DNA from 4 places in the Geobacillus sp. WSUCF1 genome. Region 2 is predicted to be linked to each of the others. Evidence: riboswitches for the same ligand, from Rfam matches in the RefSeq annotation. Region 2 holds a riboswitch; each other region holds the start of a gene.

Region 1 (7,193 bases), on a different contig from region 2:
ATTTGCGCGGCGGGATTAAAAATGTGGGGCAGGTGCGAGTGCCGCGCCTTGTCCAATTCGCTTCGCACGGGTTTGTCGTCTTCGCTCCGCTCTATCGCGGCAATGGGGGCGGAGAAGGAAACGAAGATTTCGCCGGTGAAGACCGTTATGACGCGCTCGCTGGGTTTCATCTCCTTCGCCGCCATCCGCTCGTCCATCCCGGGCGCGTTCACATGTTCGGCTTCTCCCGCGGCGGGGCGATGGCGCTCCATGCCGCCCTAATGGCCGAGGGGGTCTGTTCGGTGGCGGTCTGGGGAGGGGTGGCGGATATGGAGCTTACGTATTGGGAGCGGCCTGACTTGCGGCGGATGATGAAGCGCGTCATCGGCGGGACGCCGAACAAATGCCCGGAGCGCTACCGGCACCGCACGCCGCTCTATCATCTGGAACGGCTCAAGGCCCCGGTGCTCATCATCCACGGCGAGCGCGATGAGAACGTCTCGATTGAGCACGCCTGGCGGCTGGAACGGCGGCTGAAGCAGCTCGGCAAACCGGTCACGGCTTGGTACTTCCCTGAGTTCACCCACTATTTTCCGCCGCAAGCCAATCGCGAGACGGTGCAAAGGCTCACGGAATGGATGAAACAACAGCCGACGATGTGATACGATACAACTAGAGGGGCGGCTGCGTGCGCCGCTCGGGTGGCGGCGCGGCCGCCAACGAATCGATGGGGTGCCAAGGAGGTTGGAATCATATGGGCATGCCGATGGAGCTGCAGACGGTCATTGTGACAAAAGGAAAGGAACAGCGCGTTCAAGGAAATGTGTTTGTGTTGGAAAAAGAAGGATACCGCTTGTATCCGCTTGACGTGCCGCTTGAAGTGCGCCGGACGGTGCAAAGCGAAGCGAGCGGCGTTGCGGTCGTGAGAAAGCTTGAGTGGAAAGACAGCCGGACGACGGTGACGTATGAGCTCGTCAGCCTGTATTCGACGAATTGAACGAGGCTGCACACCACGAAGCGGCTGAATGAGAGCTGAACGGGTTCATCGGACAGGAGCGCAAACGGAAGAACGGTTTGCGCTCTTGGCTCAAGTTTTTTCCGTCTATAGTTAACTTGTGGCGTCAGGCCGATTCAGACAAGCATAAAAATAGCCTTTGCTTGAGGACTTCCTGTGCGACGTTTGATCATACCATAAAAAAGTAGGGGGGAGGAGAAGGAGTTTGGCCGCGGAGAGCGAATATCATACGATGAATTCGATGCCGCAAGGAGGGAAAACGTGGCGAAAAAGCGAATCGATCACGACCGGTTGTTCAAGGAGCTGCTGTCGACGTTTTTCGAAGACTTTTTGCTTCTTTTCTTTCCTGACGTGTACGAGCACATCGACGTCCATCATCTTTCCTTTCTCTCCGAAGAGCTGTTCACCGACGTGACAGCTGGGGAAAAGCACCGCGTCGACTTGTTGGTCGAAACAAAGGTAAGAGGGGAGGACGGGCTCGTCATCGTTCACGTCGAACATCAAAGCTATAAGCAGCGGACGTTCCCCGAGCGAATGTTCCTCTACTTCAGCCGCTTGTTTCAAAAACACCGCCGCCGCATCCTCCCGATCGCCATTTTCAGCTACGACGAACGCCACGACGAACCTTCCTCATTGATGATTCAATTTCCATTTTTGACGGTTCTTGACTTCCGCTTTCTGACGGTGGAACTGCGCAAACTGCCGTGGCGCGAGTACATCCGCCGTGACAATCCGGTTGCCGCCGCCTTGTTAAGCAAAATGGGGTATAATGAAAGCGAGAAGGTGGAAGTGAAAAAGGAGTTTTTGCGCATCCTAGTCCGCCTCGAGCTCGATGAGGCGAAGCAGCGGCTGTTGTTTGGGTTTTTTGAAACGTATTTGCGGTTGTCCGAAGCGGAGGAAATCCAACTGCGAAACGAGGTGAGCCAAATGGAGACGAAGGAAGCGAAACAAGTGATGGAGCTCATCATCTCATACGAACAGCGGGGAATCGAGAAAGGCATTCAACAAGGAGTCAAACAAGGAATCGAACAAGGGTTGAAACAAGGAATAAAGCAAGGGATGAAGCAAGGGATTGAACAGGGACGCCAAAAAGGGATCGAGGAAGGGAAAATCGACATCGCGAAGAAAATGTTGGCGAAAGGGTACGATGTCGACACGATCCACGAGCTGACCGGGTTGCCGGCGGAAAAGATTGAACAGCTGAAGAAGTAAACCCGCCTTCGCATTGTCGTCGACCCCCAATCGTGCCAAAACCCCGGGGGATCGACGACAATCATTTTATGCGTTCGAACCTTACGGCCATCGAGGGTAAAGTCTATTGACAGAATTTGTCGGTGACGTTCATCGTCCCGATTGGCGTTTTGATTCTAATGTTGAAAAGGCAGGAGCGCAAACAATCCTTCGGTTTGCACTCTGCCATATGATGAAGCAAGACTGATTCCTTTGCTTTGTTCTGAAATAAAGTGATCATTTACAGAGGGAGCTCACAAAATAGTTCCCGTGATTTCTCCTCCTCAATCCTCTCTTTGATCATCGAAACGATTGGTGATGGAATCGTAAACACGAACCAAAAGCCAGCTCTTCAGTTTTTGATAAAACGCGCTCTTTGTCGCGCCCCCAAGCAAGGGGGCGAAGGAAAGCGGATGGATTTTCAACAATTTCCTAAAGGCGAATGGATATACTGAAGCAATGGAAGCCTCCCCCTTATTCTTGTGCAGAGTCTATTTTTTATTACCACAACTTCCCTTGTTTGTCAAGGATTTGTTCGGCATCGGAATGAAAAATCCTCCCGATTTTCGTGGGAAGGAGGCGAAATGGGAGGCCCAAAGCAACGGAAAGAAATAAAAAACAGCCGGACAGGGAATACCCTGTCCGGCCGTGTTCTTGTTACACGAGCGGTCCGCCGAGTTTTTCGATGGACGGATCGATGTGGGCGAATTTTTGGAAGTTGGCGCGGAATTTTTGCGCCAGCTCTTTTGCTTTTTGTTCGTATGCTTGTTTGTCGGCCCATGTGTTTTGCGGCTGCAGGACGTCATCCGGCACGCCGGGGACGCGGGTTGGGATGGCGAGGCCGAAAATCGGATCTTTGACTGTTTCGACGTTGTCGAGCTCCCCTTCGACGGCGGCTTGCACCATCGCCCGGGTGTAGGCGAGCTTCATGCGGCTGCCGACGCCGTACGACCCCCCTGTCCAACCGGTGTTGACCAAAAAGACGCGGACGTTGTGTTCGGCGATTTTTTGCCCGAGCATTTCCGCGTACTCGACGGCCGGGCGCGGCAAAAACGGTGCGCCAAAGCACGTTGAGAACGTTGCTTCCGGTTCGGTGACGCCGCGTTCGGTGCCGGCGAGCTTGCTTGTGTAGCCGCTTAAGAAATGGTACATCGCTTGTTCGCGCGTCAGCTTGCTGATCGGCGGCAGGACGCCGAACGCATCAGCCGTCAAAAACACGATCGTGGACGGATGGCCGGCGACGCTCGGGTCGATGATGTTTTGGATCGCCTGAAGCGGGTAGGCGGCGCGCGTGTTTTCCGTCAGCGTGCCGTCGTCGTAATTCGGCACCCGCGTCGCGTCATCGAGGACGACGTTTTCGAGCACCGCGCCGAAGCCGATGGCGTCAAAAATTTGCGGCTCTTTCTCGCGCGATAGGTTGATGCATTTCGCATAGCAGCCGCCTTCGATGTTGAAAATACCGCGGCTTGACCAGCCGTGTTCATCATCGCCGATCAAGCGGCGGTTCGGGTCGGTCGAGAGCGTCGTTTTTCCCGTTCCCGACAAGCCGAAAAAGAGGGCGACGTCGCCTTCCTGGCCGACGTTGGCCGAGCAGTGCATCGGCAGGATGCCTTGTTCCGGCAGCAAATAGTTCATCACCGAGAAAATCGATTTTTTCATTTCGCCGGCATACTCGGTGCCGCCGATCAACACGGTGCGCCGTTCAAACGAGATGATGATGAACGCTTCCGAGCGCGTGCCGTCGACTTTCGGGTCGGCTTTAAAGTTCGGCGCGCAAATGACGGTGAATTGCGGCTCATGCACGGCGAGCTCTTCGGCGTTCGGCCGAATGAACAGCTGATGGACGAACAAGTTGTGCCAGGCGAATTCGTTGACGACTTGAATCGGCAGCCGGTATTTCGGATCGGCGCCGGCAAAGCCTTTAAACACGAACAGTTCATCTTTCTTCATTAAATAGTCGAGCACTTTGTCGTACAGTTTATCAAACGTCTCCGGAGACATCGGCTGGTTGACCGCTCCCCAGTCGATCGTTTGCTTCGTTGACGGTTCTTCGACGATGTATTTGTCTTTCGGCGACCGCCCTGTGTACTTGCCGGTCGTGACCGCGACGGCTCCGGTGTGCGTCAGCCGTCCTTCGTTCCGCTGCAGGACTTTCTCGACGAGCTCGGCGACGGACAGTTGATGATGCACGTACGGTTTTTGCAGCAATACATCAAGCTTATTCGTCATGTTTGCGATCCCCATATTCAAAACCTGCCTTCTTTTTGAAATCACTCTTGAAAATAGTATAACACATTTTTATTAATAGTCCATACTAATTGTGTGGGTTTTTCAAACTTTATTTTGCCCAATGTGTCGATTTCCTTGAGGAAAGAATTTTCTCGGCTGGAAATGATAAAAAATGAATTTTGATAGTTGACTTTGCCGATTCCATTGCGATAAGATAAGTCATTGAACGGATACTCTTATCCCGAGCCGGTGGAGGGACAGGCCCGATGAAGCCCAGCAACCGTCACAACTGTACATGTGTGAAATGGTGCTAACCTGTGGCAAGGCGCAGTCCTTGAACGATAAGAGTGAAAGGAAGCAATACGATTGCCATGACCTTTCCTCAGCCGTTACAGGAAAGGTTTTTTATATTGCGAAGGGAAAAAGGGAAATGAGTTCCGTGTTGCCACATTATGCCAAGAGGAGGAAACAAACCGAATGTCAGCCAAACGCCGCTTGTTTACTTCAGAGTCTGTGACGGAAGGACATCCGGATAAAATTTGCGACCAAATTTCTGACGCCATTTTGGATGCCATTTTGGAAAAAGATCCGAACGCCCGCGTCGCCTGCGAAACGAGCGTCACGACCGGGCTGGTGCTCGTGAGCGGGGAAATCACGACATCAACATACGTGGACATTCCGCGCATCGTCCGCGATACGGTCCGGGAGATCGGCTACACGCGCGCCAAATACGGATTTGACGCCGATACGTGCGCGGTGCTGACGTCGATTGACGAACAATCGCCGGACATTGCGATGGGGGTGAACCGGGCGCTTGAGGCGCGCGAAGGTCAGATGACTGACGAGGAAATTGAAGCGATTGGCGCCGGCGACCAAGGATTGATGTTTGGGTTCGCCTGCAATGAGACGGAAGAATTGATGCCGTTGCCGATTTCGCTTGCGCACCGCTTGGCGCGCCGATTGGCGGAAGTGCGCAAAACGGATGTCTTGCCGTACTTGCGGCCGGACGGGAAAACGCAAGTGACGATCGAATACGATGAAAACGGCAAACCGGTGCGCGTCGATACGATCGTCGTTTCCGCGCAGCACCATCCGGAAATTACGCAAGAGCAAATCGAGCGCGACATTAAAGAACAGGTCATCAAGCCGGTCGTGCCCGCAGAGCTGCTTGATGAGAACACGAAATACTTCATCAACCCGACAGGACGGTTTGTCATCGGCGGTCCGCAAGGGGATGCTGGGTTGACGGGGCGCAAAATCATCGTCGATACGTACGGCGGCTACGCCCGCCACGGCGGCGGCGCGTTCTCGGGCAAAGATCCGACGAAAGTCGACCGCTCGGCGGCGTATGCGGCCCGCTATGTCGCGAAAAACATCGTCGCGGCAGGACTGGCCGACAAATGCGAAGTGCAGCTTGCCTACGCGATCGGCGTCGCCCGCCCAGTTTCGATTTCGATCGATACGTTCGGCACCGGCAAAGTGTCGGAAGACATTTTGATTGAGGTCGTGCGCAACAACTTCGATCTCCGCCCGGCGGGCATCATCAAAATGCTCGACCTTCGCCGCCCGATTTACAAACAGACGGCTGCTTACGGCCATTTTGGGCGTACGGACATCGACCTGCCGTGGGAGCGCACCGACAAAGCCGCCTTGTTGAAAGAACAAGCGCTGGCGTTGGCGGACAAGTGATGAAAGAAAAAGAGCTGCCTGATCACGGCAGCTCTTTTTTTGTTGGCGCACGATGTCCGCTGTTGCTGCAGCGCTTTGTAATACTGCCCTTTCTCGACATATTCGCGGCGTATGCGCTCCATTTCACGGATGTCGTCTTCCGTCAGTTCGCGGACGACTTTCGCCGGCCGGCCGAGGGCGAGCGTGTTGGGCGGAATTTTTTTGCCCGGCGGCACTAAACTGCCGGCGCCGATAAACGCGCCTTCCCCGATTTCCGCGCGGTCCAAAATGATCGAGCCCATGCCGATGAGCGCGTTTTTGCGAACGATGGCGCTGTGCAAAATGACTTGATGGCCGACTGTTACACCGTCTTCAATGATAAGCGGATTGTTTGGACTTTGATGCAAAATTGAGTTATCTTGAATATTGACCCGGTTGCCAATCACCGTTGGCGCCACATCGCCGCGAATGACGGTATTGAACCAAATGCTCGTCTCTTCGCCGATCACGACATCGCCGGTGATCGTCACATAGTCGGCGATAAAGGCGGAGGCGGCAATTTGCGGCGTTTTGCCTTTGTATGGGTAAATCATGGGCGTTCGTTCCTTTCTGCTGCAAAATCGATCGTTCACCATGTATTGTACAACGCTGCGTCCAAATCGCCAACGAAAGTGAGCGCGCCTGATCGGGATTGGTGAAAAACGTTTCGTTTCGCCCGATGAGTGGTTGGGATCGGGAAAGAAGATCCGATTTCACAAAGCTTCTCAACGTGAGAAGAACCGTTGTTGAGCGGTTTTTTCATTCCATCGCCAACCCTTTTATGGTTTGCCCCGGCCGCATTGATGGCAATACTGGAAGACGAGATCGCAGGCTGTTCAGACGCGAAACGATTTTGGTTGCTGATAAGATGGAAATGCTAGGAGACGAGACCATGGTGTTTGCACCTGAGGTGAGCCGATTGAACATTCCGAAAAACCCCATCGCCTTGATGAAAATGGTGTATCGTGACGTGCTTCCGCTTGTCCACCGCGAGCTTGCCTATTGGCGGCGCCAGGCCGAGCGCATTCCCGAC
Region 2 (7,193 bases):
GTTTATACAAAAATTCAAGAATGAACGGCGCCGCTTTTTTCGACGGCGGCGCGGAAACGGCTGGCTGGCTCATGGATCTCACCTCCGCTGCAATAGTAAACAAGCTGTTCATACGTCAGTTCAGCGGCCGGCAGGCGGGTGAGTAGCCGGCCGTCAGCCATGATGTAGATGGTGTCGCACACCTCAAGAAGCTCGTGAAATTCACTCGAAAAATATAGTACTGTTTTTCCTTCATCGGCGAGAGCACGGATGATGGAAAACACCTCTTGTTTGGCGTGGACATCGATTCCTTTCGTGGGCTCGTCGAATAGAAAAACACGCGCGTTTGTGTTCAGCCATTTGCCGATGACGACTTTCTGCTGGTTGCCGCCGCTCAAGTGGCGAACGACGGTGGTGCTTGACGGCGGATGAACACCTAGCGAGCGGACGAGCCCGTCGGCTTCAGCCGCTTCTTTCGCCCGGCTGATCCATTGCCAGCGCGACAGGCGGGAAAGAAGGCGGACGGTCAAGTTCGTTTTCACTGACTCGGGCAAGAACAGCCCTTGTTTGCGCCGTTCTTCCGGAATAAGACAAAGGCCGGCGGCAATCGCTTCATGCGGCGATGAAAATGTATAGCGCCGGCCGTCAAGTTGCCATTCGCCAGACGTCTTCCGGTGGGCGATGAGGCTTTCAGCGAGCTCCGTTTTGCCGGCGCCAACCAAGCCGGCGATGCCGACGATTTCGCCGCGATGGGCGTAAAGATCGACCGTCGTGCCGGTTTTTTCGATCGTGATCCCACGGACGGCAAAGGCGATGTCGCTTCCATGCGCGCGCGTTTGTTTCATGGCGGCGGCTCGCCTTGTTCCGGTCATATGAAGGACGATGTCTTCAAGCGGCAAACCGAGGGCGGAACCATGGTAGACGACGCGGCCGTCGCGCAAAATCGTCAGCCGGTCGGCGATTTCCTGCACTTCTTTCAGTTTATGAGAGATGTAAATAAAGCCGACGCCTTGCTGTTTCAGTTCCGTGATGATGGCAAACAGCCGCTTCGTTTCGGCTTCGCTCAAGGCGGCGGTCGGTTCGTCCAAAATGATGTAGCGCGCATTCGATGACAACACTTTGGCGAGCACGATCAGCTGTTTTTCATGGAGCGAGCAGTCGCGCACGAGCTTTGCCGGCGAAATGGCAAGGCCGACGCGGCGAAGCAGAGCAGCGGCCCGTTCTTTTTCCCGGCGCAGCGAGCGGATCGGCTGTTTCTTCACATCAGCGAGCTCATCAGCCGCCAAGTTTTCGTAAACGGGCAATCCTGGGAAAAGCGCCGTGTCGACCTCTTGGACGACGAAGCCGATGCCGGCTCGTTTCGCGTCAAGCGGCGACGAAAAGGTGCAGTTGACGCCATCGATCGTGATCGTGCCGGCGTCGGGAGGAATGGCGCCGGCCAAAATGTTCATGAGCGTGCTTTTGCCGGCGCCGTTCATGCCCAAAAGGGCGTGGACTTCGCCAGGACGAACGTCGAAGTCCACGCCGTCAAGCACGCGCACGGCGCCAAACGATTTTTCCATGCCCCGCATTGACAACCCGTTCATTTTTTGTTCACCTGGCTTCCAACGTTTTCATCCACGGCGAGATGGCGACATTGGATTGCCCCCAGCCCGGAATGTATTGCGAAAGCTCATTCATCGACACTTGTTTGTCCGGAAGATCGGACCGTTTCACTAAATGCGGCTCAAGCGAGTAAATGTTCGGCGTTTTTTCTCCGGCGATTTTTTGATACGCGAACCGCACTTGGACGCGGCCGACTTCGGCTGGGTCCGTCGCCGTTGTCGCCACCCATGGGCTGTTTGGTTTTTGGATCATTTGCAAGTCTTCATCGCTCAAATCGATGCCATACACTTTAATTTCCGTGCGCCCGGCTTGCTCGATGGCGCGCGTCGCCCCTTTGGCGAACTCGTCCCAAGTTGCGAAGACAGCGTCAATGTCGCCTTTGTTCGGGTATTTTTTCAAAATCGCTTCCATTTGCGTTTGTGTGTCCAAAGCTGTGTTGGCGCTCGCCGTGCCAAACTTGGCAATTTCTTTAATGTTCGGATAGCGTTTTTTGAACGCGTCATAAATGATATGGCGGCGTTCCATCGGGGTAAAGCCGCCGACCCAAATCGTGACGATGTTGCCTTCCCCGTTTAAGTCTTCTGCGAGCGTTTTTAATGTTTTCCAGGCGAGGCTGTAGTCGTCTTGGTCGATGACGGTGACGCCGGGAATGTTCAAATCGTTGTCAAATGCCACAACTGGAATGCCTTTGGCGACGGCTTTTTTCACCGGGCCTTCGAGCGCATCGGCGCGGCCGTGGTCAAGCAAAATGGCGTCAACATTTTGCGTAATGGCCGTCTCAACGTACGATGCCATTTTGGTTAAATCGTTGTCGGCGTTGTAAATTTGCACCTCGCCGCCGAATTTTTGCACTTGTTCTTTGACGCCGGCGATGTATTGCGATGAGAACGTGCCGATGGACAGTTGCATAATGGCGGCGATTTTCACCGGCTTTTTCAACTTTTCAGGAATGGCCGCTTGCTCGTCGCTTGTTGCCGTCGAGTGGCTGGATGTCGTTTCCGTTTTGTTGTTCGTGGTCTTGGCTCCGTTGGCTGGCTTGGAGCTCACGGCATCTTGCTCGTGTGTGCAGCCAGTCAAGATGGAGAACACGGCAAAGAAAAGAAGAAAAAGGGAAGATAAGGCCTTAAATCGTTTCATGTTGCTCCTCCTTTGTGAATAATGATGGCAGCGTTGCGTTGTAATTGCCGCGAATGATGCCTTTTTCGGTAATGATCGCGGTAATGAGTTCGTTTGGCGTTACGTCAAACGCCGGATTGTATACGTTGACGCCTTCCGGGGCGATGCGTACGCCGGCGATGTGGGTCACTTCATCCGGATGGCGCTCTTCGATCGGGATGTCCGCACCTGTTTTCGTCGTCAAATCGATCGTGGACAACGGCGCAGCGACGTAAAACGGAATGTCAAACGACTTCGCGAGCAAGGCCAGGCCGAACGTGCCGATTTTGTTCGCCGTATCGCCGTTTTGCGCGATCCGGTCGGCGCCGACGATGATGGCGCCAATGCCTTTCGCCTTGATCGCTTGCGCTGCCATGTTGTCGGTGATGAGCGTCACATCAACGCCCGCTTGTATCAGTTCCCAAGCGGTCAGGCGCGCCCCTTGCAACACCGGCCGCGTCTCGAGAGCGTAAACGGATAGTTCAATTCCTTTTTCTTTCGCCAAATAAAACGGGGCGAGCGCCGTTCCGTAGCGGGCGGTGGCGATCGAGCCGGCGTTGCAGATCGTCATCACCCGATCGCCCGGACGAAAGAGCGACAACGCGTATTCGCCGATGCGGCGGCACACATCCTCATCTTCCACTTGAATGCGAATCGCTTCGTGGACGAGCGTCGTTTTGGCCTCGTTGACGGAAAGGGCGTCGGCCGCAGCGGTGACGAGCCGATCGAGCGCCCAAAACAAGTTGACGGCAGTCGGCCGGGCACTGGCTAGGTAGTCACGATCTCGTTTCAAGCGACGGCGGAATTCATCGACCGACTCGGTGTCATAGCTCGAAGCGGCGAGCGCCAAGCCATAGGCGGCAGTGATGCCGATCGCCGGCGCGCCGCGCACTTTCAGCGTGGCGATCGCGTCATATACGTCTTCAATGGTGTGCAAGTCGATATATTCCGTGACTGTTGGAAGTTTTTGTTGGTTTAAAATCGTCACATGCGTCTCGCGCCATTCGACTGAGCGCGGGATGGCAAATGTGCTCATTGCTGTCTTCCTTTCTTTTGGCGTTGTTCGTTTGTCCGGCCCGTCGCCGGCGGGCCGGATCGAATGGCATTACTGCTTGGTTTCGGCGAGCAGCCGGCGGAAGCCATCCGTTCCTGTCAGCTCAGCCCGCTCAATGATCAAGCGGCGGCCGAGGCGGAGCGCATGCCGTTTGGCAACAAGCCGTTCATCTTTGTGCTCGATGCCGTCAAGGTCCGCCACATGGGCGAGGCCGATCGTCCGGCGGATGACTTCGCAGCCGGCAAAGCCGACAGCATCGATGAACGCGTGCCGGAGCACGTCCTCGAGCAAGCCCGGCGTCGCGGCGTACGTTTCCACGCTCTCGGTGCGCCAAAGGGTTGAGAACACGGACGCAAAGACGTCCCATGTCCGGTCGATGTGGTCAAAGAGCGGTTGGCGCTCTAATTCAGGGCGGGACAACGCATTTAACAGCAAATTGGCGAAAAATTGGCCAAGGTCAAACCCGATCGGACCGTAAAAGGCGAATTCCGGGTCGATCACTTTCGTTTCGTCGGCGCTTACGAAAATGCTGCCGGTATGCAAATCGCCATGCAAGAGCACATCGGCTTCGGTTAAAAACTTGCGCTTCAGCTTTGCTGCTTCTAGGTGCAAGCGGTCATCGCGCCAAAGCGCTTCAACGTCTGGGCGCAATTCGTCTTCAAAGTTGTTCGTTTCGTGGTCAAAAAACGGGTCGGTGAAGACGAGGTCTTCCGTGATTTTGCACAGTTCCGGATTGACGAAGCTTTGCGCCAATTTCTTTTTCTCTTGCTGGTTCATGCCGAAATCAGACGTATAAAACGCCGTCTTGGCGACAAACTCGCCGATATGCTGGGACAAAAGCGGATACGTTTTTCCTTCGATCAACTTTGCGGGCGATTTGCAAACGGGATAAGTCTTCCATCACCGTAATGGCGAGCGATTCGTCAGAATAGTAGACTTTCGGCACGTATTGCGGCACATAGCTCGCAAACGTGCGCAGCGCGTTGCTTTCGATGACGGCGCGCTTTAACGTAAGCGGCCAGCTTTCGCCGACCACTTTGGCGTACGGCAACGCTTGTTTGATGATTACGCCTTGCTTTGTTTCTTGGTCGACGATATGAAACACTAAGTTCAAGTTGCCGTCGCCGATCTCGCGGCACAAAAGAGGCGCCCCGTCGCGGAATAAGCCGAGGCGGACAGCGAGAGATACCGCCTTCGGTTCGGTCAGCGGTTCGTAAACCGATGTTTGAACAGTGGTCATTGCCTTGTTCCCCCTTTTTTCATTTCGCTCGTTTTCAAATGCCGGTTCTGACGCGCGCTAAAACTCGGCGTTTCCGACAAATGAAAAAGCCTCTTTCGCATACGGAAAGAGGCTTGAAGATTCATTCGTTCTTCGCGCCTCTTATCTTTCAGAAAGACATCGGTCTTTCTGTTGGACTTAGCACCGTGCCCTGCGGAAGCATGACGCTTCCGGCGCCGCCCTTGGCGTGCGCCCTATCTCACGATAGCATTACGGTCGGTTGCTGGGCTTCATTGGGCCAATTCCCTCAGCCAACTCTTGATAAGAGTACCGATTTCTTGTATTCAGTTTCGGGAATTTTCACGATGTTCTCAATCGTTTGGTTGTTTGATTCGAATGATACATGGTCGGCCAATCGATTGTCAATACGTTTTGAAAAAATTTTTTGCCGTTTCATAGTCGTGCGGCCGGCGGTCGGCAAACACCGGGATGCGCGCACGGACGTCCGCAACGAGCGCGGGATCGATGTCGGCCGAGAGAATGCCCGGCTTCTCGTCCGCCTCGGCGATCACTTCGCCCCATGGGTCGATGACGAGCGAATGGCCGGCAAAGACGTTGTTCGGGTCGCGGCCAGCCCGGTTGCAGGCGACGACGTAGCATTGGTTTTCAATCGCCCGCGCCATCAAGAGCGTCCGCCAATGGTGCAGGCGGGGAAGCGGCCATTCGGCGACGACAAACAGCACTTCCGCCCCAGCCAAAGCATGGGCGCGAATCCACTCCGGAAAGCGGATGTCATAGCAAATGACCCCGGCGCATGAAAGCCCGTCGAGCGAAAACAAGCCTAAGCTGCTTCCCGGCTGCAAATACAAATGTTCATCCATCAATTGGAACAGATGGAGTTTGCTATATTCGCCGACGATTTGACCGTTCCGGTCGGCCACGATCATCGTGTTCGTCACGCCGGTTGTTGTTTTTTTTAGCGACCGAGCCGGCGACGAGATGGATGCTGTGTGCTTGCGCTAGGCGGGAGGCGAACGCTTTGGCCCGTTCGGCGCCTTCGTCGGCAATCTCATCTAGGCGCGTCAAATCGTAGCCGGTCGTCCATAATTCCGGCAGCACGATGATATTCGCGCCGTCCTTGACGGCCGATTCAATGGCGCTTTCCGCGCGCCGTTCGTTTTCGTTCGGGTCGCCAAACGCAATATCAAGCTGGAGGCAGGCGATGCGGATCGTCATGAGTTTTCACCTCGAAAAAATTTTGCTTTACATTTTGCTTTTTAGGATATATGATGTTGCACTAGAATTTCAAGAATTTTTTAAGAAGGTGTGGGCGATGACGATGGAAATTCCTTTTTCCGAGTTGCTTGAGCAGCTGCCAAAGCAATTTTTCGCCTCGCTTGTCGCAAAAGTCGGGGAGAAAATCAAGGCCGGATGCGACGTGATCAATTTAGGGCAAGGCAACCCGGATCAGCCGACGCCAAAGCATATCGTTGAGGCGATGCAGCGGGCGGCGGCTAATCCGAAATACCATAAATATTCGCCGTTTCAAGGCTACTTCTTTTTGAAAGAAGCCATCGCCGCGTTTTACGCGCGTGAATACGGGGTGAACATCGATCCAGACCGCGAAGTCGCCATTTTGTTCGGCGGCAAGGCCGGGCTTGTCGAGCTGCCGCTTTGCCTCGTCAACCCGGGCGATGTGGTGCTGGCCCCGGACCCGGGCTATCCGGACTATTGGTCGGGGATCGCGCTTGCCCGCGCGCGGATGGAAATGATGCCGCTTGTTGCGGAAAACGGTTTTTTGCCGGACTATGAAGCCATTCCGGCGGCAGTGGCCGACCGAGCGAAGCTCATGTTTTTAAACTATCCGAACAATCCGACCGGCGCAACGGCGACAAAGGAATTTTTCGCGGAGACGGTGGCGTTTGCCGCCAAGCACGGCATTGCCGTCGTGCACGATTTCGCTTATGGGGCGATCGGCTTTGACGGCCGGAAACCGGTCAGCTTCCTGGAAGTCGATGGGGCGAAAGACGTCGGCGTCGAAATTTATACGTTTTCGAAAACATACAATATGGCCGGCTGGCGTGTGGCGTTTGCCGTCGGCAACGAGCGGATCATTCGGGCGCTTGAGCTTTTGCAGGATCATTTGTATGTCAGCTTGTTCGGCGCCATCCAGGAAGCGGC
Region 3 (7,193 bases), on a different contig from region 2:
CACGGCATTATCGGCGTATTGACCGGCATGTTTGAAGTGACGAGCGCCGGCATCTCAGCGGCGATCGTCTTTGGGTTTATCGGGGCGCTCTTGTTCCGCCCGAAAGGATAGGAGGGATCTTCCATGACCGTTGCTTCGCAGGTGAAACAAACGTTGGCGAGCTTAAAAGGCATTCACGCTGGGCTGCAACAGCTGGCGCTCACTTCCCAGGATGAAACGGCGCAGCGGACGTTTCATGAAGCGATGCTTGCGACAGAGGAGATCATCGCGGACATCAAAGACCGGATCGGCCGGCTCGAGTTCGAAGAGCCGCAATACCACGGAAAGTAAGGAGCATGATCGATGCCTATATGGTTAGAAACCGCCATTCGTTCGATTTGCATTTTAATCGGGTTGTTTGTGATCACCCGCATTCTCGGCAAAAAGCAATTATCAAAATTGTCGTTTTTTGAATACATCGTCGGCATTACCGTCGGCGATATCGCTGGAACGATGTCGGTCGATTTAGGAATTTCGTTGCAAGAAGGCATCACCAGCATTTTGATTTGGTCGCTGTTTCCAGTGGCTGTCGCTCGTCTCTCGCTGCGCAACAAGAAATTTCGCGATTTTGTCGAGGGCAATTCCACGGTTTTTATTAAAAACGGCAAAATTTTAGAGGAAAACTTGAAACGGGAGAAATATACGGTTGACGAGCTGCTCGAACAGCTGCGCAAAAAAGATGTGTTCCGCGTCGCCGACGTCGAGTTTGCGGTGCTTGAGCCAAACGGCGACTTGAACGTGTTGCTGAAGCGGGAAAAGCAGCCGCTCACCGTCGGAGATGTGTTCCCAAACCCACCGCGGGAAAAAGAGCCGCAAACGGTCATTATGGACGGCATGATTTTGGATGAGCCACTCGCTACGATGGGGCTTGGCCGCGGCTGGCTGAAGGAACAGCTTGACAAACAAGGAGTGGCGATTGAAAATGTGTTTCTCGCCCAAGTCGATTCATACGGACAGCTGACGATCGATTTGTACGATGATAAGATCCAAATTGCCGAGCCGCAGGAGAAAAAGCTGCTCTTGGCCGCGATGAAAAAAGTGCAGGCTGATCTGGAGCTGTATGCGTTGCAGACGAATTCCGAAGAGGCGAAGGCGCTGTATGAACGAAACGCCGCAGAAATGGCAGAGCTTGTGCAAAAAGTCGAACCGCTCTTGCGAAACTGATGACACAGGAGGAAAAGACGATGGAAGACAAACGGACAAAAACGACGGATGAGGAAATTCAAATCCAATTGAAAACGAACGACCGCTCCGAGCGGACGCGGACGACCGATGAGGAAATTTTGATTGAATTGATGTTTGACAGCCCGCAGCTGACGCGCCAGCCGAAAGACTACGACGAAATCGAATATTGACGGCTTCCGTTTCCACAATCGGCGATCCATAAGGAGCTGTCTGTTCATTCGCATTGGCTGTCCGGGAAGGAAAACTTCCTTCTCGGACAGCCTCTTTTTGTTGCCCTTCTTCTCTGGCGACGCAAGGGCGCCGCCCCGCCTTACTCCGGCAGAGACTGCAAAAAGGCGCGCACCTCTTCCGGCGTTTTGGCGTCAGCGCTGTGCAGATGAGCTATTTTTTTTCCGTTGCGGAAGACCAGCAGGCTCGGGATGCCAAGCACCTGGTATTTCTCGCCAAGTTCCGGAAACTGGTCACGGTCGATTTCAAACCAATCATATTGTCCATAGTCGCGAACGATGTCATCGATGAACATATTGAGGCGCACGCAGTCCGGACACCAAGTTGTGTAAAACTTCATAATCGCTGGCTTATCGCCGGAAATGGCCGCCTCGAATTGCTCAGCTGTTTCAATCTGTCTCACATTCGTTCCCTCCCTTTCATGTTGCCGTTCATCTTTACTTTACCATATGGCAAGGCAAAAAAAGAACGGGGACGCCTTCACCTCGGGCAGTCGTTTTTGCATACAACAGTAAGAAAGGGGGGGAAAGTGTGAGCAAAGAACTGGAAAAGGCGCTCGAAGGTTGGGTGGCGTCACGCAAAGAAGGGCATGAAACGTTCATCCGCCTGTTTGAACAATGGGGAAAGGACTTTAACAAACAGCTGCAAGAAATCGAAAAATTGAACAATGGATTTTTAAAAAGTGTGCAAGGCAACTTAGACTACATCGAGCAATGGTTTGCGAAGAAGGAGCGGGAATTTGCCGAGCTGTTCCGCCGATTTGGATGACAAAATGCCCTTGCGCCCATACGTCTTGATGCGCGGATGAATACGATACAGTAAACAAAGAAGGAGGTGCATCATGATGGGCTTCTGCGGCTATGGATTTCCGTACTACGGCTACGGCTATGGCGGTGGCTATGGCGGTGGCTATGGCGGTGGCTTTGTGCTGATTGTCGTGTTGTTCATTTTGTTGATTATTGTCGGCGCGGCATTTGTCGCCTAACGGAAAAAGCGAATGGGATACGGGCCGTTTCGGCGCCACGGAGCGGCTCGTATTTTTCTTTCCCTAATTTGATGCACGCCGAGGCGGGAGCATCATACGATATAGCAGGGAGAAGGAGGCGGAACGATGGATCAGCAATTTTTTAAAAACATCGAAAAGAAAACAGGTGTCAATATGAAAGACGTTTTTGAGCTCGCCAACTCGCTGCAAAACGCCAATTTCAGCGACGAAAAAACGGTGCGCCAAGTGGTGAAGCGGGTGGCGCAAATCGCTAATCGAAAAGTGCCAAAGGAGCTCGAAGACCAAATCGTCAAGGCGATCGTCCATAACGGCAAGCAAATTGATTTCAATACGATTGCCAATATGCTGAACAACAAAAAATAAGCGAAAGGGAGCTTGCGTGCGCACAGCTCCCTTTTTTGCCCTCTCTGCCTAAGCAAAAGAAAAGGTTTCTACAGATCCCCCAGCACTTGATGCCATGTAGGCGCAGGACGCTCAATCAGCTGGTTATTCGAGCGATTTCACCATCGTGACATGTGGGATGCCAGCGTCCATAAAGACACCGGAGACGGTCGTGTAGCCGAGCTTTTTGTAAAACGGTTCCGCGTGCGTCTGGGCGTTCAGTTTCGCCGTTTTCGCCCCTTTTGTTTTCGCCAGCTGTTCGATCGCTTCCATCACCATCCGTCCGGCGCCGCGGCCGCGGTAGGACGGCAGGACGCAAATGCGCTCGATTTTGCCGACGCCTTCGTCAATGAAACGGAGTCGCCCAGCACCGACCGGTGTTTGGCCATCATACAGGACGAGGTGGAACGAGTCGTCCTCGAATGCGTCGATTTCCTCGTCTTCCGGCACGTTTTGCTCCTCAATGAATACGAGCCGGCGGACGCGCAAGGCGTCTTCGTACAAAGCGCGATCTTGCGTTGTGCCAATCGCAATGTTCATCTCAGACCGTTTCCTTTCCTCCGACGATAAACGTTTCATAGACGGTCCACGAGCCGTTTTCCAGCTGATAGAGAAGATGGAAGCGGTCGACGGTCTCCTCGAAGTGCACATCTTGCAGCTTCAGCTGGCTGTAGACGTCCGCATATTCTGCGCCCGGCAAATCGCGGCCGATCGTAATGTGAGGTACGAACACAAACTCCGGCTTTCCGGCGAACAAGCCGCTGTGCAGTTGTTCATGAAGGCGCTCGAGCACGTCGTTTGGCTCCACCTTCAAATAAATGATGTTGCTTGTCGGATAAAACGAGCTGAATTTCGTCACTTTGATCGGAATGGGAGGTGTTTCCGCCGCAATGCGGCGCAACTCTTTCGCCATTTTTTTTTATTTGCTCCTCATCCGCTTCAAATGGGTATTTCAGCGTAATATGCGGCGGGATGAGGGCGTAATGGCTGTCGTACCGTTTCCGGTACGAGTTGGCGAAGTCCTGAATCCGTTTTGGCGGAAAGATCACAATGCCGTACTTCATTTTGTTTTCCCTCCTTGAACCAGTTCTTTTTCCACGCACAGGAAACGCACGGAATGGATGCGGCGGCTTCGACATCTTTGAAGTTGCTCCGTTTTGTCCTATAATGATAAAACAGCGGCTACGGCTCGGGGGACATCCGGCTGCCAATACGTCCACGCATGGCCGCCTTCGAACTCATGGTACGTATAAGCAAACCGTTTTTCCATAAACAAGTCCCGCGCCATTCGATTCGGGGTGATAAAATCGCGCACATGGCCATCCGTCGTTTTCACCGCTGTTTCCTCTGTGCCAACAGAATGGTAAAGCGAAAGGAGCGATGGATCGCGGAATGAGCGGATGCGCGCCAATACCGAGTCATCGATATAGGGGGACTGCATGGCGATTTTCCCAAATGTATGCGGATACAACAACCCGGCTAGAAGCGACACCGTTCCGCCGAGCGAATCGCCGATCAGCGCCCGGCCTTTGCCCATTTGGTATGTCGGCAGTTCGCGGTCCAAAAACGGGACGAGTTCATGGGCTAAAAAACGAAGGTATGCTTCGTGCTTTCGGCCTTCCGGGTGGTATTTCTCGTAGCGGTCGTTGACGTTCCGATACGGGATGCCGACGACGATCGTCCGGTCGATTGTTCCTTCTGCCATCAGCGTTTCGATGACGGTTTTCATTTTTCCATACATAAAATAATCTTTGCCATCTTGCGCGATTAATAAAGAATATTTGTAAAGCGGCGAAAAATTGCTTGGCAAGTAGACGAGCAGTTCGATTTCTTCTTGCAGCTCTCCGCTGTACAACTTGCAGTCGCGCATCGTTCCTGTTGCTGTCGCCATGACCATCCTCCATGAAAGCGTAAGTTCATCTGTTATTGTAACATATTTGCGCCAAAAGATGTTAACGAAGGGCTCGAATTTTTTGCGAATTTGCCGAATCGTGCCATTCACAAAAAAAATGGCTTGCAAAAACGGGGGGAATGCGCTACATTTTTTATTAAAATTAGAAAAATTGAATACGCGTCTCATTCTTATCAAGAGAAGCGGAGGGAACTGGCCCAATGAAGCTTCAGCAACCAGCCGCCCGGCGGCCAGGTGCTAAATCCAGCGAATTGAGCATTCAATTCGGCAGATAAGAAGAAGCATGACCCCATGTGTATGGAAAAGTCTTCTTCTTAGAAGACTTTTTTTATTTACTCAAGCGGCCGCTCCCTCAACCGAGGGGCGTCGAGGATCAAGGCCCTCGGCCGCTGCCCGACAGACAGCGGCGCTTCGTTGGGCGTCAAATGGTCGGCCGTTGATCCATGATGGAATTTTCAGCAGAAGGAGAGAGATGAGATGGAGAAACTGGAGACGTTGTTAGCGCAAATTGGCAACCGGAGCGAAACGGTGACGGGGACGGTCAACCCGCCGGTTTATTTTTCCACCGCCTACCGCCATGCCGGCATCGGAGAGTCGACTGGGTTTGACTACATCCGCACCGGCAACCCCACGCGCAAAATCGTCGAAGAAGCGATCGCGAGACTGGAAGGCGGCGACCAAGGCTATGCGTTCAGCTCCGGCATGGCCGCCATTCAGACGGTGCTCGCCTTGTTTGAGAGCGGAGACGAGTTTCTCGTATCGGCCGACCTTTACGGCGGCACGTACCGCCTGTTTGAGCGCGGCTGGCGCAAGTACGGTCTTGGGTTTCATTACGTTGACTTTGCTGACCTCGATGCAGTGGAAGAAACGATAACGGAAAAAACGAAAGCCATTTTCTTGGAAACGCCGACGAACCCATTGATGCAGGAGACGGATATTGCCGCTGTCTCCGCGCTTGCCAAACGGCATGGGCTTTTGTTGATCGTTGACAACACGTTTTATACACCGGTGCTTCAACGCCCGATCGAACAAGGCGCCGATATTGTCATCCACAGCGCCACGAAATATTTAGGCGGCCATAACGATGTGCTGGCTGGCCTTGTCGTCGCCAAGGGCGAGGAGCTCTGTCAACGCCTGGCCGAGTATCAGAACGCCATCGGCGCGGTTTTGTCGCCGTTTGATTCGTGGCTGTTGATTCGCGGGATGAAAACGCTGGCGCTAAGGATGCGCCAGCATGAAGAAAACGCCAAGCGCATCAGCGCCTTTTTGCGCGAACATGAAGATGTCACCGATGTGTTGTATCCGGGAAGAGGCGGGATGCTGTCGTTCCGGATTGCCGATGAAAAGTGGGTGAACGGGTTTTTAAAAAGCTTGCGCCTCATTACGTTCGCGGAAAGCCTGGGCGGAGTCGAAAGCTTTATTACGTACCCAGCGACGCAGACGCATGCGGACATTCCTGAGGAAATCCGCATCCAAAACGGTATTTGCAACCGGCTGCTCCGTTTCTCGGTCGGCATTGAGCACGCTGACGATTTGATCGCCGACTTGGCGCAGGCGTTCAAACACATGAAAGAGGTGTAAGCGATGGAACGGGAATGGTCGTTTTCAACGAAACTGCTCCATAATGAATGGAAAGTCGATCGCCACACGGGAGCGGTGAGCGTGCCGATCCAGCATGCCTCCACGTTCCATCAGTTCGATTTCGATTCATTCGGCAAATACGACTACAGCCGCTCCGGCAACCCGACGCGCGAGGCGCTCGAGGAAACGATCGCGGCGTTAGAAGGCGGCGTGCGCGGATTCGCCTTCGCTTCTGGCATGGCGGCCATTTCGACGGCGTTTTTGCTCTTGTCCCGAGGCGACCACGTCCTCGTGACTGAAGACGTCTACGGCGGCACGTACCGGATGATCACGGAAGTGTTGACCCGCTTTGGCATCGAGCATACGTTTGTCGATATGACCGATTTAAACGCAGTGGCCGAAAACATCCGACCGAACACGAAAGTCATTTATATGGAAACGCCGTCCAACCCATTGTTAAAAGTGACCGATATTCAAGGCGTCGTCAAACTGGCGAAAGCGCACGGCTGTTTGACGTTCTTGGATAATACGTTCATGACGCCGGCGCTGCAGCGGCCGCTTGACCTTGGCGTCGATATTGTCCTTCACAGCGCCACGAAATTTTTAGCCGGCCATAGCGACGTCGTCGCCGGATTGGCCGTGGTGAAAGATGAAGAGTTGGGAAAAGAGCTGTACAAACTGCAAAACGCATTTGGCGCTGTCCTTGGCGTCCAAGATGCGTGGCTTGTGCTGCGCGGATTAAAAACGCTCCACGTCCGGCTGAAGCAGTCATCTGAATCAGCGGCCGCCATCGCCCAATATTTGGCTTGTCACCCAAAGGTCGAAGAAGTGTATTATCCGGGGCTTTCGCACCACCCAGGC
Region 4 (7,193 bases), on a different contig from region 2:
CGGTGCAGGCGCAAGTGTTGAATTTCATGAAAGAAATCCAGCAGGAGTACGGGCTGACGTATTTGTTCATCAGCCATGATTTAGGGATCATCCGGCATATGTGCGACCGCATCGGCATTATGTACCGCGGCCGGCTCGTGGAGGAAGGGACGAGCGAGGAGATTTTTACGAATCCTCAACATATTTATACGAAACGTCTGCTCTCCGCCATTCCGAACGCCGATCCGCGCGAACGCGGCCGGCAGGAGGCGCTTCGCCGCGAAGTGGAAAAAGAATATGAGCAGTCGTATTCCCGCTATTTTGATGAAAACGGCCGGGCTCACCCGCTCAAGCCGATTTCGCCGACGCACTCGGTGGCCATTCCGTAAAGAGGGGAAGACGGGAAGATGCTGAAATTTATTTTACGGCGAATCCTCATTATGATTCCGCAATTGTTTTTGCTGAGCGTCCTCATTTTCTTACTGGCGAAGGCGATGCCGGGCGATGCGCTGACGGGGCAGCTGGCGGCCAACCCGAAAATGGATCCGCAGACGCTTGAGGAAATGCGGGAAAAACTTGGCTTGAATGATCCGGTACATATTCAATACATCCGTTGGGTGAAAAACATGCTGCAAGGGGATCTCGGCCTTTCCTATACCCACCAGCAGCCGGTCACTGATCTGCTGGCCGGACGGATCGGGAATACGGTGTTGCTGTCGGCGGCGATTTTAATTTTGACGTACCTGATTGCCATTCCGCTTGGCATCGTGTCGGGGCGATGGACAGATACGTGGGCTGATAAGCTGATCGTCGGCTACAGCTATCTCGGGTTTGCCACGCCGCTGTTCATTTTTGCTTTGATCATGCTGTTTATTTTCGGCTTTCACCTTGGCTGGTTTCCAACCGGCGGCAGCGTGGACGTTCAGGTCGAGGAAGGGACGCTCGCTTACTATTTAAGCAAATTGAACCATCTCATGCTTCCGGCGTTGTCGGGAGCGCTCATCAACACGGTCGTTACGATTCAATATTTGCGCAGCGAAATCGTCGATACGAAAGTGAAAGATTTCGTGAAAACGGCGCGGGCGAAAGGCGTGCCGGAGCGGCACATCTATTGGCGCCATATTTTGCGCAATTCGTTTTTGCCGATCGCGGCGTTTTTAGGGTATGAGATCACCGGGCTTGTCGGCGGTTCCGTGTTTTTGGAGTCGATCTACAGCTATCCGGGGCTTGGCCAGCTGTTTTTGCAGTCGATTATGCAGCGGGATTACAGCGTCGTGACGGCGCTCGTCATGATTTCCGGTCTGGCGACGCTGGTGGGCACTCTGTTGTCGGACATCATTTTGAGTGCGGTCGACCCGCGCATCCGGATTGAGTAGGGAAGGAGGAAGGCAGCTGACATGAAAGCGGAAATCAGCGGCCCAACGCCGGCCGGAGCGAACATCGAGAAAAGCCCTTCCGCCTTTTCGATCATGTGGCGGGAGGTGGTTCGGGATCGGCTCGCGCTTGGTTCGCTCATCATTTTAGGAATCCTTTTGTCGATCGTCTATGGCGTGTCGCTCTTTTTGGATCAAGAGGAAATCGTGAAAGTGGATTTTCTTTCCATCTATTCTCCGCCGTCAGCGGAACACTGGCTTGGCACAGACTACGGAGGGCGCGACGTGTTTGGCCAGCTCATCATCGGCGCCCGCAATTCGTTTACGATCGGACTGGCCATTACGCTCATCACTGGGGCGATCGGCCTCATTGTCGGATTGGTGGCCGGCTATTTCGGCGGCTGGATTGACAATGTCATTATGCGCATCATCGATTTCATTCTCGTTCTGCCGTTTTTGATGCTCGTTATTGTTTTTGTCGCCATTGTGCCTAAATATAATGTATTGACGTTCATTTTGATCATGAGCGCGTTTTTGTGGACGGGCAAAGCCCGGCTGATCCGCGCCAAAACGCTGGCCGAGCGCGAGCTGGATTATGTCAGCGCGTCAAAAACGCTCGGCACGCCAGATTGGAAAATCATTATTTTTCAAATTTTGCCCAACCTCAGCTCGATCATTATCGTCAATTTGACGTTAAATTTGGCGGGCAACATCGGCATCGAGTCCGGGCTCACGTATCTTGGCTTCGGGCTGCCGGAGAGCACGCCGAGCTTAGGGACGTTGGTCAGCTATGCGACCAACCCGGATGTTTTGCAAAACAAATGGTGGGTTTGGTTGCCTGCGTCATTGCTTATTTTAGTGATGATGCTGTGCATAAATTTCATCGGCCAAGCGCTGAAACGTGCGGCTGATGCAAGACAACGACTAGGATAAGGGGGAAGAAAATGTGAAGAGAAAATGGCTGGCGGCTCTCGCCGCGCTCTTGCTCGTGCTCGCCGGGTGCACGGGCAAATCCGACACAACGAGCGGAAAGGGCAACAATAACGAAAAACCGGCGGCTCAGAAGGAAGACATCAGCAAATTCCCGATGACGGTGAAAAACGACGGGAAAATCATCGACGGCGGCGTGTTGAAATACGGCCTTGTGTCCGATACGCCGTTTGAAGGGACGCTCAGCTATGCATTCTACACCGGAGCGCCCGACGCAGAGATTTTGCAATTTTTTGACGAGTCGCTTTTCCGGACGAACGGTGACTATGAAATTACAAATGATGGGGCTGCCACGTATGAGTTGTCGGATGATAAAAAGACGATGACAATCCATATTAAAGACAATGTGAATTGGCATGACGGCCAGCCGGTGACCGCTGAAGACTTGGAGTATGCGTATTTGGTCATCGGCCATAAAGATTACACCGGCGTCCGCTATGGCGATGCGCTCATCCAAGGGATCGTCGGGATGGAAGAATATCACAGCGGCAAAGCGGATAAAATTTCCGGCATTAAAGTCATCGACAAAAAGACGTTGACGATCACATGGAAACAGGCCAATCCGTCGGTGTTGACCGGCATTTGGGCGTATCCGCTGCCGAAGCATTACTTGAAAGACATTCCGATCAAAGACTTGGCGAAATCGGATAAAATCCGGAAAAACCCGATCGGGTTCGGTCCGTTTAAAGTGAAGAAAATCGTTCCGGGCGAGTCGGTAGAGTTTGTTCGCAATGATGACTACTGGGCTGGCAAACCGAACTTGGAAGGCGTCATTTTGAAAGTCGTCAGCCCGCAAGTCGTCCTGCAAGCGCTGAAAAAAGGCGAAATTGACGTCGCTGAGTTCCCGACTGACCAATATTTGAACGCGAAAGGGACGAAAAACATTCAGTTTATCGGTAGAGTGGATTTGGCGTACAACTATATCGGCTTTAAACTCGGCCATTGGGATGCGAAAAAGCAGGAAAACGTAATGGACAATCCGAAATTCCAAAACAAAAAACTGCGCCAAGCCATGGCGTACGCCATCAACAACCAAGAGGTGGCCGACCGCCTGTATCATGGTTTGCGCTTCCCGGCGAACACGCTCATTCCGCCGTCGTTCCCGGGCTATCATGACAGTTCCATCAAAGGGTATACGTACAATCCGGAAAAAGCGAAACAATTGCTGGATGAAGCGGGATATAAAGATGTGGATGGCGATGGCCTCCGCGAAGATCCAAACGGCAAAAAATTCAAGGTCAACTTCTTGGCGATGAGCGGTGGGGACATCGCTGAACCGCTGGCCAAATTTTATATGCAATGCTGGAAAGATGTGGGCCTCGATGTTCAGCTTGTAGACGGACGCTTGGCGGAGTTCAACTCCTTCTACGATATGGTCGAAAAAGACGATCCGAAAGTGGATGTCTACGCCGCCGCTTGGGGAACTGGAACGGACGTCGACCCGTACGGATTGTACGGCCGCAACGTCATGTTCAACTACTCGCGCTGGGTGAATGAGAAAAACGATGAACTGTTGGAAAAAGGCCATTCCGAACAGGCGTTTGACAAAGAATATCGTCGGAAAATTTACAGTGAATGGCAACAGCTGATGAACGAAGAAGTTCCGGTCATTCCGACGTTGTATCGTTCGGCCATTTATGCCGTCAACAACCGCGTCGCCAACTTCACGGTCGATCCGGGCTCGAAACTGACGTGGAAAGATGTCGGCGTCACGTCCGAGCAACCGGAAGTCGAACAATGACGATTGTTGCCTTTGATGATGTATGATAAGATAGAAGATAAATTGCATACGTCTTATCAAGAGTGGGCGAGAGAACGGGCTTGATGACCCCACAGCAACCTGCCGCAGGCAAGGTGCTAACACCCGCAAAGCGGTTTCGCTTTGGATGATAAGAACGGCTCATGGCCCCTTTCGCATCATTCCGAGGCGAAGGGGGTTTTTGTCGATGGGAGGTGAAGGAGAAACAGTGGAGGAGGCGGTTTCGCTCCGCGCTTGCATGGCCGCTCATCTCCCTGCCGCAGCGTTCGCCGTTTGTGTCATGCGCTGTGTGCAGGCGGAGCTCATCCGGTTTGACCCTAAGGCGGCGGTGCATGTCGACCGTGGGGACGGATACGTTCATTTGTATGGGGAAGCGCAAGGAACAGCCTTTTCGTTGTTGTTGACCAACAGTGAGGCGGACGAATGGAAGGCGGACGGACCGTACGCCCTTGACCGCTACATATGGACAGAGCTTGGGAAAAAAGGGATTTTCCCGATGCAGATGACGCCGTATTTACAAGCAGTATGGTTAACTGAGTCATAGAAAGGAAGAGGGACGAATGGCAGTCAAAAAATTTGAACATGTCGGCATTCAAGTGAAAGACATCGAAGCATCGAAAGAGTTTTATCAAAATGTTGTCGGCTTGGAGCTGCTCGACGAAATGATTCATACGAACGGCACGATGAAATTGGCGTTTTTAGGGATTGGCGGCTCGATCATTGTCGAGCTCATCGAAGGATACAATCCGGATTTGCCGACGGAAGGAAAAGTGCACCATGTGGCGTTTACGGTGGAAGGCATTGAGCAGGAGAAAGAACGGCTTCAGTCGCTCGGTGTGCCGCTTGTGTGGGAAGAAATAACGACACTTCCGAACGGGGCAAAATATTTGTTCTTCCTCGGGCCCGACGGCGAATGGATCGAGTTTTACGAGCCTGCTCGATAAATGGCGTCACGCTAGGCGGCCAGCTGTTTGGGCCGCCTATGAATTTGCCGTCTGGCGATTGGCGCTTCGTTCCATTTTTCTTCGTATGGCCTTGCCTGCCGCTAGACAACAACCGTCCATGTAGGAGTCGTCGTCTTCTCGATTCAATGGTATACTAGAAAAAGAGAGGGGGAGGATGACGTGGAAGAAATGATCGTGCACGCGATTCAAGACGACTACCCTGATGAATTCGCCTGGTGCTACGGCTGCGGGCGTCTGAATGAACAAGGCCACCATTTCCGCACCGGGTGGCGGGGCGACAAAACGGTGACGGTGTATACGCCGCGTCCGGAACATACGGCGATTCCAGGGTTTGTGTACGGCGGGCTGATCGCCTCGCTCATTGATTGCCACGGCACCGGTTCAGCGGCGCTTGCCTTGCATCGGAAAAACGGCCATGAACCAGGGAGCGGGGAAACGCCGCCGCGCTTTGTCACTGCGTCGCTTCACGTCGATTTCGTCAAGCCGACGCCGCATGGAGTGCCGCTTGTCGCCGTCGGCACTGTGACGGAGATTCATCCGAAAAAATGGAAAGTGGACACCGAAGTGTTCGCCAACGGCGAACTGTGCGCCCGCGGGCAAGTCGTCGCCGTCGTAATGCCGAAAACGTTTGTCCGTGGGTAACAAGCAACAAAAGGCGCCGGAGAGCGGCTGTTTTTGACAGCGCTTTCTCCGGCGCTTGGCAACTGGTCGAAAACGGCTGCGCCTCACCTCGTTTCGCCATTGAGGACTGATGATGTCATGAAAAAGGCAACTCGACAACGCCTCTTCTCAAGTGGGGAAACCTTGTGAAATTGGTTCTCCTTTTTCAACAAAACCACCGATTTGGCGAACATCATCGTTTTTCACCGGTTTTCTCGGATTCCTCTGATCATCGCTTTCCATGCGTTTCAAAACAACAACAGCAGCTGCTGTTTGGACTCGTCGAATCCAAGGAGAACGAGCATGCGCAAAAACGCCTTTTGGAGATCCATCACCTTCACGGTTTGTCCATGATCAGCACCGACGACGTGGCGCTCGCCACCTCTTTGCCGTTTTGCCGCACGATGGCGGTTACATAGGCGACGGTTTTCCCGAACTTTTCCACCCGCGCCTCGATTTCGGCTTCTCCAGCCGCCGCTGGGCGGTGAAACGTCGTCTGCAAGTTGATGGAGGCGTGCATTTGGTCATCGCGAAGCAAGGTCGTCACCGCATACGCCATGAGAATGTCCGCCGCCGCCCCGACGAACCCGCCCATAATCACCCCGTTGCCGTTGAGCAGCGATTCGCTGATCGTCCATACGCCTTTCGCATAGCCGTCTCGGGCTTCCGTCAGGCGGACGCCGAGCGTTTCGTCGCATGGGGGCGGCGCGCTTTGACCGGCGATGACAGCGTGCAAGTTGGTCATTGGCTTCATGTGGAACACCCTTTCTGTTGTCAATCATGTTTTTTTATTCGCCAAACGGCGGCGATTTCCTCTTTTCGCGTGCATGAGGAGGAGAACGGCAAAGCTGTGGCGAAAGAAACAAGCAGCTGATGATGGAAAGGAGATGGTCTCATGTATCAACCGCCAGACGCCGGCCGTTGGACGGGACGGATTGACAGCGTGAGCGATGAGCAGGCGTTTCGTCTTCATCAGCGCATTCGCTTGCTCGATTTGTCGCGGCCATTGGAGACGGTGGAACGAGCGGCGGCATTCATCGGGTTTGCGTGCGACGAAGGAGTGCGCCGCAACCAAGGCCGCCAAGGGGCGAAAGAGGCGCCGGCCGCCGTCAAAGCGGCGCTGGCCCGGCTGCCTTGGCATCTTCCGGAAGGGGTCGTTGTCTATGACGCAGGCGATGTCGTTTGCGTCGATGAACGGCTCGAACAAAGCCAGACTGAACTTGGGAAGGCGGTCGCCCGCCTGCTGAAAAACGGGATGGCGTCTATCGTGATCGGCGGCGGCCATGAGACGGCGTACGGCCATTACTTGGGCGTTCGCGAAGCGCTCGGGCCCGAAGCCCGCCTTGGCATCCTCAACATTGACGCCCATTTCGACTTGCGCCCGTACGATGACGGGCCGACGTCCGGGACGATGTTTCGGCAAATATTGGATCAAGACGAACGGGTCCGTTACTTCTGCCTCGGCAT

The links. Region 2 has a riboswitch for S-adenosylmethionine ahead of mtnK (S-methyl-5-thioribose kinase). Riboswitches for the same ligand answer to the same signal wherever they lie in the genome.
Region 1: another riboswitch for S-adenosylmethionine. It lies ahead of metK (methionine adenosyltransferase); the one in region 2 lies ahead of mtnK (S-methyl-5-thioribose kinase).
Region 3: another riboswitch for S-adenosylmethionine. It lies ahead of I656_RS11340 (methionine biosynthesis PLP-dependent protein); the one in region 2 lies ahead of mtnK (S-methyl-5-thioribose kinase).
Region 4: another riboswitch for S-adenosylmethionine. It lies ahead of I656_RS03710 (hypothetical protein); the one in region 2 lies ahead of mtnK (S-methyl-5-thioribose kinase).

What each region holds. Positions count from the first base shown of each region.
Region 1 is NZ_ATCO01000137.1:5,160-12,352, forward strand. Features, by position in the region: gene I656_RS03360 (S9 family peptidase) at 1-641, shown strand, start outside; gene I656_RS0116375 (DUF2584 domain-containing protein) at 734-976, shown strand; gene I656_RS03355 (Rpn family recombination-promoting nuclease/putative transposase) at 1,256-2,206, shown strand; gene pckA (phosphoenolpyruvate carboxykinase (ATP)) at 2,882-4,468, opposite strand; SAM riboswitch class I at 4,687-4,801, shown strand; gene metK (methionine adenosyltransferase) at 4,931-6,142, shown strand; partial or broken gene I656_RS18185 (gamma carbonic anhydrase family protein) at 6,199-6,714, opposite strand; gene I656_RS03340 (tetraprenyl-beta-curcumene synthase family protein) at 7,053-7,193, shown strand, end outside.
Region 2 is NZ_ATCO01000126.1:6,706-13,898, forward strand. Features, by position in the region: gene I656_RS04415 (ABC transporter permease) at 1-73, opposite strand, end outside; gene I656_RS04410 (sugar ABC transporter ATP-binding protein) at 15-1,565, opposite strand; gene I656_RS04405 (sugar ABC transporter substrate-binding protein) at 1,573-2,721, opposite strand; gene mtnA (S-methyl-5-thioribose-1-phosphate isomerase) at 2,708-3,775, opposite strand; partial or broken gene mtnK (S-methyl-5-thioribose kinase) at 3,845-5,033, opposite strand; SAM riboswitch class I at 5,172-5,340, opposite strand; partial or broken gene I656_RS0116220 (carbon-nitrogen family hydrolase) at 5,435-6,248, opposite strand; gene I656_RS04395 (pyridoxal phosphate-dependent aminotransferase) at 6,346-7,193, shown strand, end outside.
Region 3 is NZ_ATCO01000037.1:7,881-15,073, forward strand. Features, by position in the region: gene spoVAE (stage V sporulation protein AE) at 1-111, shown strand, start outside; gene I656_RS11365 (DUF1657 domain-containing protein) at 124-330, shown strand; gene I656_RS11360 (DUF421 domain-containing protein) at 343-1,203, shown strand; gene I656_RS18585 (hypothetical protein) at 1,224-1,394, shown strand; gene I656_RS11355 (thioredoxin family protein) at 1,535-1,855, opposite strand; gene I656_RS11350 (hypothetical protein) at 1,984-2,220, shown strand; partial or broken gene I656_RS19860 (YjcZ family sporulation protein) at 2,354-2,437, shown strand; gene I656_RS11345 (stage VI sporulation protein F) at 2,564-2,821, shown strand; gene I656_RS0114965 (GNAT family N-acetyltransferase) at 2,945-3,379, opposite strand; partial or broken gene I656_RS0114970 (YjcG family protein) at 3,381-3,903, opposite strand; gene I656_RS0114975 (esterase family protein) at 4,002-4,730, opposite strand; SAM riboswitch class I at 4,919-5,029, shown strand; gene I656_RS11340 (methionine biosynthesis PLP-dependent protein) at 5,229-6,332, shown strand; gene metC (cystathionine beta-lyase) at 6,336-7,193, shown strand, end outside.
Region 4 is NZ_ATCO01000132.1:45,805-52,997, forward strand. Features, by position in the region: partial or broken gene I656_RS03730 (ABC transporter ATP-binding protein) at 1-368, shown strand, start outside; gene opp4B (oligopeptide ABC transporter permease) at 387-1,355, shown strand; gene I656_RS03720 (ABC transporter permease) at 1,377-2,285, shown strand; gene opp4A (oligopeptide ABC transporter substrate-binding protein) at 2,299-4,083, shown strand; SAM riboswitch class I at 4,134-4,238, shown strand; gene I656_RS03710 (hypothetical protein) at 4,289-4,645, shown strand; gene I656_RS03705 (VOC family protein) at 4,662-5,045, shown strand; gene I656_RS03700 (PaaI family thioesterase) at 5,226-5,708, shown strand; gene I656_RS03695 (PaaI family thioesterase) at 6,064-6,480, opposite strand; gene hutG (formimidoylglutamase) at 6,622-7,193, shown strand, end outside.